DNA from 3 places in the Streptomyces sp. NPDC054794 genome. Region 1 is predicted to be linked to each of the others. Evidence: riboswitches for the same ligand, from Rfam matches in the RefSeq annotation. Region 1 holds a riboswitch; each other region holds the start of a gene.

The links. Region 1 has a riboswitch for cyclic di-AMP ahead of ACWGKT_RS15200 (M23 family metallopeptidase). Riboswitches for the same ligand answer to the same signal wherever they lie in the genome.
Region 2: another riboswitch for cyclic di-AMP. It lies ahead of ACWGKT_RS23850 (transglycosylase SLT domain-containing protein); the one in region 1 lies ahead of ACWGKT_RS15200 (M23 family metallopeptidase).
Region 3: another riboswitch for cyclic di-AMP. It lies ahead of ACWGKT_RS32075 (M23 family metallopeptidase); the one in region 1 lies ahead of ACWGKT_RS15200 (M23 family metallopeptidase).

What each region holds. Positions count from the first base shown of each region.
Region 1 covers NZ_JBSHAQ010000012.1:93,539-95,789, reverse strand. Annotated here, with positions in the region: gene ACWGKT_RS15205 (SGNH/GDSL hydrolase family protein) at 1-228, opposite strand, end outside; gene ACWGKT_RS15200 (M23 family metallopeptidase) at 484-1,440, opposite strand; cyclic di-AMP (ydaO/yuaA leader) riboswitch at 1,445-1,602, opposite strand; gene ACWGKT_RS15195 (alpha-galactosidase) at 1,909-2,251, opposite strand, start outside.
Region 2 covers NZ_JBSHAQ010000022.1:142,470-144,720, forward strand. Annotated here, with positions in the region: gene ACWGKT_RS23845 (HAD family hydrolase) at 1-312, shown strand, start outside; gene ACWGKT_RS23850 (transglycosylase SLT domain-containing protein) at 336-821, opposite strand; cyclic di-AMP (ydaO/yuaA leader) riboswitch at 825-997, opposite strand; gene ACWGKT_RS23855 (polyprenyl synthetase family protein) at 1,887-2,251, shown strand, end outside.
Region 3 covers NZ_JBSHAQ010000037.1:20,980-23,230, forward strand. Annotated here, with positions in the region: gene ACWGKT_RS32075 (M23 family metallopeptidase) at 102-1,142, opposite strand; cyclic di-AMP (ydaO/yuaA leader) riboswitch at 1,152-1,309, opposite strand; tRNA gene ACWGKT_RS32080 (tRNA-Met) at 1,642-1,715, opposite strand; gene ACWGKT_RS32085 (dihydrofolate reductase family protein) at 1,763-2,251, opposite strand, start outside.

The sequences.
Region 1 (2,251 bases):
CACCAGGTCCGGCGCGAGTTCGACGGCCTGCGCGACCTGGTCCGCCACGATCTGGTCGAGCAGCTTCCCGCGCACCGCGAGATTGGTGTATTTGAAGTCGCCCTCCGGGCGTCGGTCCGCGAGCAGAACCGCGAACCTGTCCGCCCAGCCGACGAATGCCCCGTCGGGGCCGGGGTCGCCGACGCCCTCGGTGAAGCTGTCCCCCACCGCCACGTACGACCCGATCACTGATCTGTTGTCACTCTTCGAATCGTCTGCCACATCGGCCCATGATTCCCCTTCGGATGTGACCTACGCGATCGTAGGAAGGGGTTGACGAACGGTGAGATAAGACACCCTTAAAGAGTTTGCCAATGGGGGAATAGGTGGTCCCGCAGGCCTGTTGAAGCCCCGAAACACCTTGAAGTCCTGGCCCGGGAGACACCGAAGGCCGGACCCGGGGGGATCGAGGTCCGGCCTTCGGCTGCGTAGGCGCGCCGCGTGTCAGGCGACGGCGACGCCGTGCGCGCGAAGGTAGCTGACGGGGTCCACGTCCGAGCCGTAGTTCGGCGTGGTGCGGATTTCGAAGTGCAGGTGCGGGCCGGTCACGTTGCCGGTCGCGCCGGACAGCCCCACCTGCTGGCCCGGGGCCACGGCCTGGCCCGCCGTGACGGAGAGCTGGGACAGGTGGGCGTACTGGGCGTAGTAGCCGTCGGCGAGCCGGATCACGACCTGGTTGCCGTAGGCGCCGCCCCAGCCCGCGGAGACGACCGTGCCCGTGCCCACGGCCTTGACCGGGGTGCCGGTCGGGACGACGAAGTCGACGCCGGTGTGGTAGCCGCTGGACCACATGCTGCCCGCGACGTGGTAGGAGGTGCCGATGGTGGCGCCCTGGACCGGCAGGGTGAAGCCGGTGGAGACCGTGGTCACGGTGTTCGCCGCGGTGTCGGCCGACGTGCCGGCGGCCGGGGCGCTCTGCCCGGACGCGTCCGACACGGCCGACGGCTCGGCGGCCGGGGCCGAGGGAGCGGCGGGAGCGTAGGAGGGCGCCTGCGCACGGGACGGCTGGGTGAAGGCCGCGGCCTTCTTGCCGAGGAGGAGCTTCAGGCCGGGGTGGATGAGCGAGGGGTTGCCGCCGACGGCCTGGTGGTTGTCCCGGTAGAGCCGGTGCCAGCCGCCGCGCACCTGGTGTTCGTCGGCGATCTTCGCGAGGCAGTCGCCGGACTTCACGGTGTACGTACGCGTTCCCGCATGCGCTTTCGCGGCCTTCTTCGCGACGGTCGGAACCGACTGGACGGCCTTTTCCGCGACGGACTGGGCGGCCGACTGCGCGGTGGTCGCGTGGGCGCCGGTGGCACCCAGGAGCGGCAGCGCCAGCGCGGCGCCACCGGTACCGGCGACGGCTATCGACCGGCTGAACCGCGGGGTCTTGGGGCGGCGGTGCTTACCCTTCGCGGGCATGGCGCATTCCTCTCCGACGCCTGCGAGGTGAGCTGTCGGGTTCGGGCTGGAGCTGCCCGGCCGCGTGAGGCGCGGCTTCACCCCTAGGCGTCCCGGAGACCGGAACAGGCCGTCGTGCCTGGTGGGTCCCCCGCTCCTGCCGTGCACGGGTGAGTGTGTGCGGGGCTCCGGGCGGCGGCAGGATTCGGCGTTCCGACCGGATTGGTGGCGAACGTAAGCGAGCAAGATGCGAACGGACAAGCAGAAGGTTCCTTGTGTCCGGCTTTAGCTTGATCCGTTACGGGAATTCCCGGTCACCCTCCGTGCATTTCCGCCCGGTTCGCCCCGTCAAATCCCTGGAAAAGCCCGCGAATTACGTGAGCATGACGCGCGACGGACGGTCACCGTATGACGCTCCTCACGCACCGCCCTGCAGGCCCCTTCATTCCAGAGCGAGTTGGAATGAAGAGGTCGATTGGGACATAAGCCTCAAATACGACGGAGGCGGAAGACGGCCGCGTCGAAATCGCCCCGCAGGCCGGTGCGCAGACCGTGGTGCAGCAGGATCGCCCCGCGGTGCATTTCACCCGTTTCGCGGCATTCGTACGACGCCGTCGGGTCGAGGCCGCGCAGCCGCAGCGCCGGGACCGGCTCACCGTAGGACTGGGCCTGGAGGCAGGCGAGTACGACCGCCTCGTCCCCGAGCACGTACTGCACCGCGCTCAGCCCGCCCTCCGGGGGCCGCAGCCGGTACAGCTCGCCGCGCTGCACGACCGGACGGATCTCCTTGTAGAGCTCCACCCATTCCCCGGCCTCGGTGAGCTCCTCCTCA
Region 2 (2,251 bases), on a different contig from region 1:
GCGCGGACGGCGCGCGCGGTGGTGGGCTCGCTGGCCACGGTCACCATGTCGGGGCCCGGGACCGTGGAGCTCCAGCCCTGCGGCATCACCAAGGCGACCGGCCTGGCGCTGGCCGCCGAACACCTCGACCTGAGCGCCGAACGGGCCATCGCCTTCGGGGACATGCCCAATGACATCCCCATGTTCCGCTGGGCGGCTCACGGCGTGGCGATGGCCAACGCCCATCCCGAACTCAAGGCGGTGGCCGACGAGATCACGAAGTCGAACGAGGACGACGGCATCGCCGTCGTCCTCGAAAGACTCTTCGCTTAGCTCTACCGCTTCGGGTGGACGCGTCAGTACGCGCTGTTGACGTTGTCCATCGAGCCGTACCGCGCGGCCGCGTAGTTGCAGGCGGCGGTGATGTTCGCGATCGGGTCGTAGATGTCGAACGACGTGCCGGCCACGTGGTACGTGTTGAACGTCGGGTCGATGACCTGCAGCAGGCCCTTGGACGGGATGCCCTTGGCCGCGTTGGAGTCCCACAGGTTGATGGCCCGCGGGTTGCCGGACGACTCGCGCATGATGTTGCGGTGGATCCCGTTGTACGAGCCCGGAATGTGCTTCTCCGCCATGATCGCGAGGGACTCGCGGATCCAGCCGTCGAGGTTGTTCGGGTACCCGGCGAGTGTGGTGGAGGGGGTGGTGGCCGTCGGGGCGGCCGAGGCGGCGGTCGCGCCGACGAGCGGGACGGCGAGCACCGTGACACCGGTGCCGACGAGGGCGAGCTTGCGGACGAGGCGGGACGAGCGGGTGCTGGTGTGCTGAGCGGCAGCAGACATGGCGAAGTTCCTCTCCGTCGCCTACGAGGTGAGCTGTCGGGTTCGGGCGGGGAGGTGCCCGGCCGTACCACCGTGAGGTGGCACTGACTTCACCCCGCCGTTCCGGTGCGACATGTGCCGACCGGTCCGGCGACTTACCTGGGTTCCCCCGCTCCTGCCTACGGCGAATGAGTTCGTCGATGGGTGCGTAGGGCGGCGGCAGGATTCGGCGTTCCGCCCGACAGCCCGGAAGCTATGCGAGAGCACATGTCGGGAACAAGACTCGGAATCACATAACGCACCGATTGACCTTGGTCTGAGGCGTATGGGGTGCTTGATCCTTTGCGGTTGCCAAGCCTCAACTGGCCGACGCGGCAAGGCGAAATGGGTCAAAGGGGGCTCTGGTGGTCCGATGGGGTGGAGTGACCCAATTCACGGAATAAGGCTGGAATAATATTCACGGCAAAGCGGACATGCGGGTCGGAAGGGGGTTTCGCGAGGGCGACGAAAGAGTCCTTTTCCCGCGTTCGGCGGAATGGGCCCACCACCCCTTGTAGGTCGTTTTGTCCGATACCGGAAGTGGCTCGTATCACAGGCGCGCCGCACCTGCGGTCACTCGGGTTGGGCCGGACGGCGGACGGTGTCGCCGTTTGCTCCGGTGGGTGAGCCGGTGGGTGGGGTGGGCCGGCGGACGGGCCGACGGGCGGAGCGGAGGGTGGGCGGGGGCGTGAAGGGGGTGAGGCGCTCCGGATGGTGGAACCCGCCGGGCGGGGCCCGTCGTTGTCCTGATGGTCGCCGCCGGAGCGGGCCCCGGCGGCCGCCGTGAGCGGCTCGGGCGCGAGGGCCGCCATTCGGACGAATGGGTAAGCAGACGGACAAAGAGTGCTGCATCCTCTGGAGTCGATAAATATTTGGTCATATCGACTGATCGAAAACATACCGGTCGTGCTCCGATAGCGCCCGGGCTGGACGGGTGGGCGCTATCGGTGATCGAAACCTGACCGGATACGCTGACTTGAGTGATGGCAGCGACCTATCGACAAACCGCGTAACCGCCAGCAGACACCAGCAGACAGGAGACCCCTCGTGACCGTCGTCGGGCCGTTCGGGCTGAGCGTGCGGGACCAGGCTCTGGAAGCCGATGTCCAGGCCGGATTGGCGGCTGTCGAGGAGGGTTTGCTCGAAGCCACCAAGAGTGAGGTCCCGTTCATCACGGAGGCCGCGCAGCACCTGGTGCGGGCCGGCGGGAAGCGGTTCCGGCCGCTGCTCGTGATGCTCGCGGCCCAGTTCGGTGACCCGTACGCGCCGGGCATCGTGCCCTCGGCCGTCGTCGTCGAGCTGACCCACCTCGCGACGCTGTACCACGACGACGTGATGGACGAGGCGCTGGTGCGCCGCGGCGTGGACAGCGCGAACACCCGCTGGGGCAACTCGGTCGCCGTCCTCACGGG
Region 3 (2,251 bases), on a different contig from region 1:
GTCCTGACGTCGGGGGGTTGTCGTCAGGACCGCCGGGGACCGGAGGGGGAAAGACCGGAGGGGGAAGGAGCCGGGGACCCGTCAGCGACCCGGGGGAAGGGTCAGGGGGTGAGGCCCTTGCCGCGCAGCCACGTCATCGGGTCGATGCCGGTGGCCTGGCCGCCGGGGTGGACCTCCAGGTGGAGGTGCGGTCCGGTGACGTTGCCGGTGGCGCCGACGCGGCCGATGACGTCGCCGGTGCTGACCTTCTGGCCGGCGGAGACGTTGATCGAGGACTGGTGGCAGAACCACAGCTCGGTGCCGTCGTCGAGGGTGAGGATCGTCCGGTAGCCGTAGGAGCCGGCCCAGCCCGCCTCGGTGATCGTGCCGCTGTGGATGGCCTTGATCAGCGTGCCCGTGGGGGCGGCGAAGTCGAGGCCGGTGTGGTAGCCGGAGGACCACATGGCGCCGGCCTGACCGAAGGTCGAGGTGATCGTGTACGAGGAGGTCGGCAGCGTGTACTGCTTGGCCAGCGCGGCCAGCCGCTCGGCCTCGGCCTTCCGCTTGGCCTCGGCCTCCGCCTTCTCCTTGGCGGCAGCGGCCTTGGCGGCGGCGGCCTGCTCGGCCTTGGCGGCCGCGGCGGCGGCCTGCTTGTCGGCGGCGGCCACGGCGGCGGCAGCGGCCTTGGTGTCGACCTGGCCCTGCTGCCTCTCGGCCTGGGCCATGATCCGGTTGCGCAGCGCCTCACCGGCGTCGTGCGTGCCCTGGGCGGTGTCGGCGGAGGTCACGCCGACGCTGCTGAGCGCGGTCGCGGAGCCCTGGGGCGCCGGGGTGGAGGAGCCGTCCTCGCCGAGCAGGGAGCCGACGGAGGGGAGGTCGGGCATGGAGATGGACACCGGCGGCTTGCCGGTGTTGGCGCTGGCCATGCCGCCCGCGCCGACGGCGGCTATGACGCCGACGCCCAGAACCGTGGAGCTGCGGGCGAGTCCGCCGCCGCGCTGCTTGGAGACCCGGTGCCGGCCGCGTACCGGGGGGAGGGACTCCTCGGTGGGGTTCCACTCCTCCCAGGGGCCCTCGTCGGTGCGGTAGCTGTCGTAGCCGAAGGTCTCGGTGCGCTGGCTCGGCACGAAGGGGGCTGTGGGGGCAGGCCGGTTGGACGCCACTCGGGCGTACTCCTTTCCTTCCTCCGCCTACCGGGTTAGCTGACGGGTTCGGAGCAGGAAGGTCTCCTACGCGCGTATACCGGCCGTGGTTACACGGCGGCATTGGCGCGATTCACCCCAAGGTGGTGGTTCCCCGGTTCCCTCGCGGGATTCGGCGCGTGCGCACGGAGCCGACTCTTGTGACGGCTGGGACGACCGCGCTGCGTTATCGAACGTTAATAGACCCAGTGGCCAGATTCCAAGCTCTTCTTCTTGATCGTTAACGAATTTCAGGCGGGACTTAACCCTCCATGAGCGGTGAAAATCGGGCGACTTGACCGCACCCCCGTACGCACCCGGAAGGCCGGCCTCATCTGACGGTGCGTCAGTCGTTATGCGGAGGGCTTCCGTCCGATCACTGTTCGTGACAACGGGCCGGTAGGCGCCCGGGAGGGGACACCCGGGCCGGAAGCACTCAGGGCCGGAATCCATGAACTGGATTCCGGCCCTGAGCCTTCAGTAGCGGGGACAGGATTTGAACCTGCGACCTCTGGGTTATGAGCCCAGCGAGCTACCGAGCTGCTCCACCCCGCGTCGGTGACACCAGCATACGCCATGCGCGGGACGCCCAGCACCAGGGTTTATTCACCGGTCAGTAGATGACGGTTCGGCTCCTTGGCACGGGCCTCGAATTCCGGCAGTACGACGACGTCGACGCCCTCGGCCGCGAGCAGCCCGCTCCCGTCGGCGCCCGCCACGAAGGTGTCCGGCTCCCGCCAGGCCGTGACCACCCGCCGCACCCCGGCGCGCAGGATCAGCCGGGCGCAGGGCGCGGGCCGCGAGGCGCGCCGCGCACAGGGCTCCAGGCTGCTGTAGACGGTGGCGGCGGGCAGCCTCGGGTCGGCGGGATCGATCTTCGCCAGCGCCGCCTCCTCGGCGTGCACGACGGGATCGTCGCCCTCGCGCGAGTACCCGCGCGCCAGCTCCGTCCCGTCGGCGGCCACCACGACCGCGCCCACGCTGAACGCCGTCCCCGAGGGCGGGCACAGCGCCGCCAGCTCGCACGCGATCCGCATCCAGTGCCGGTCGGCCGCGGTGACCGACAGCCCGGTTCCGGGGGCGGTCGGCTC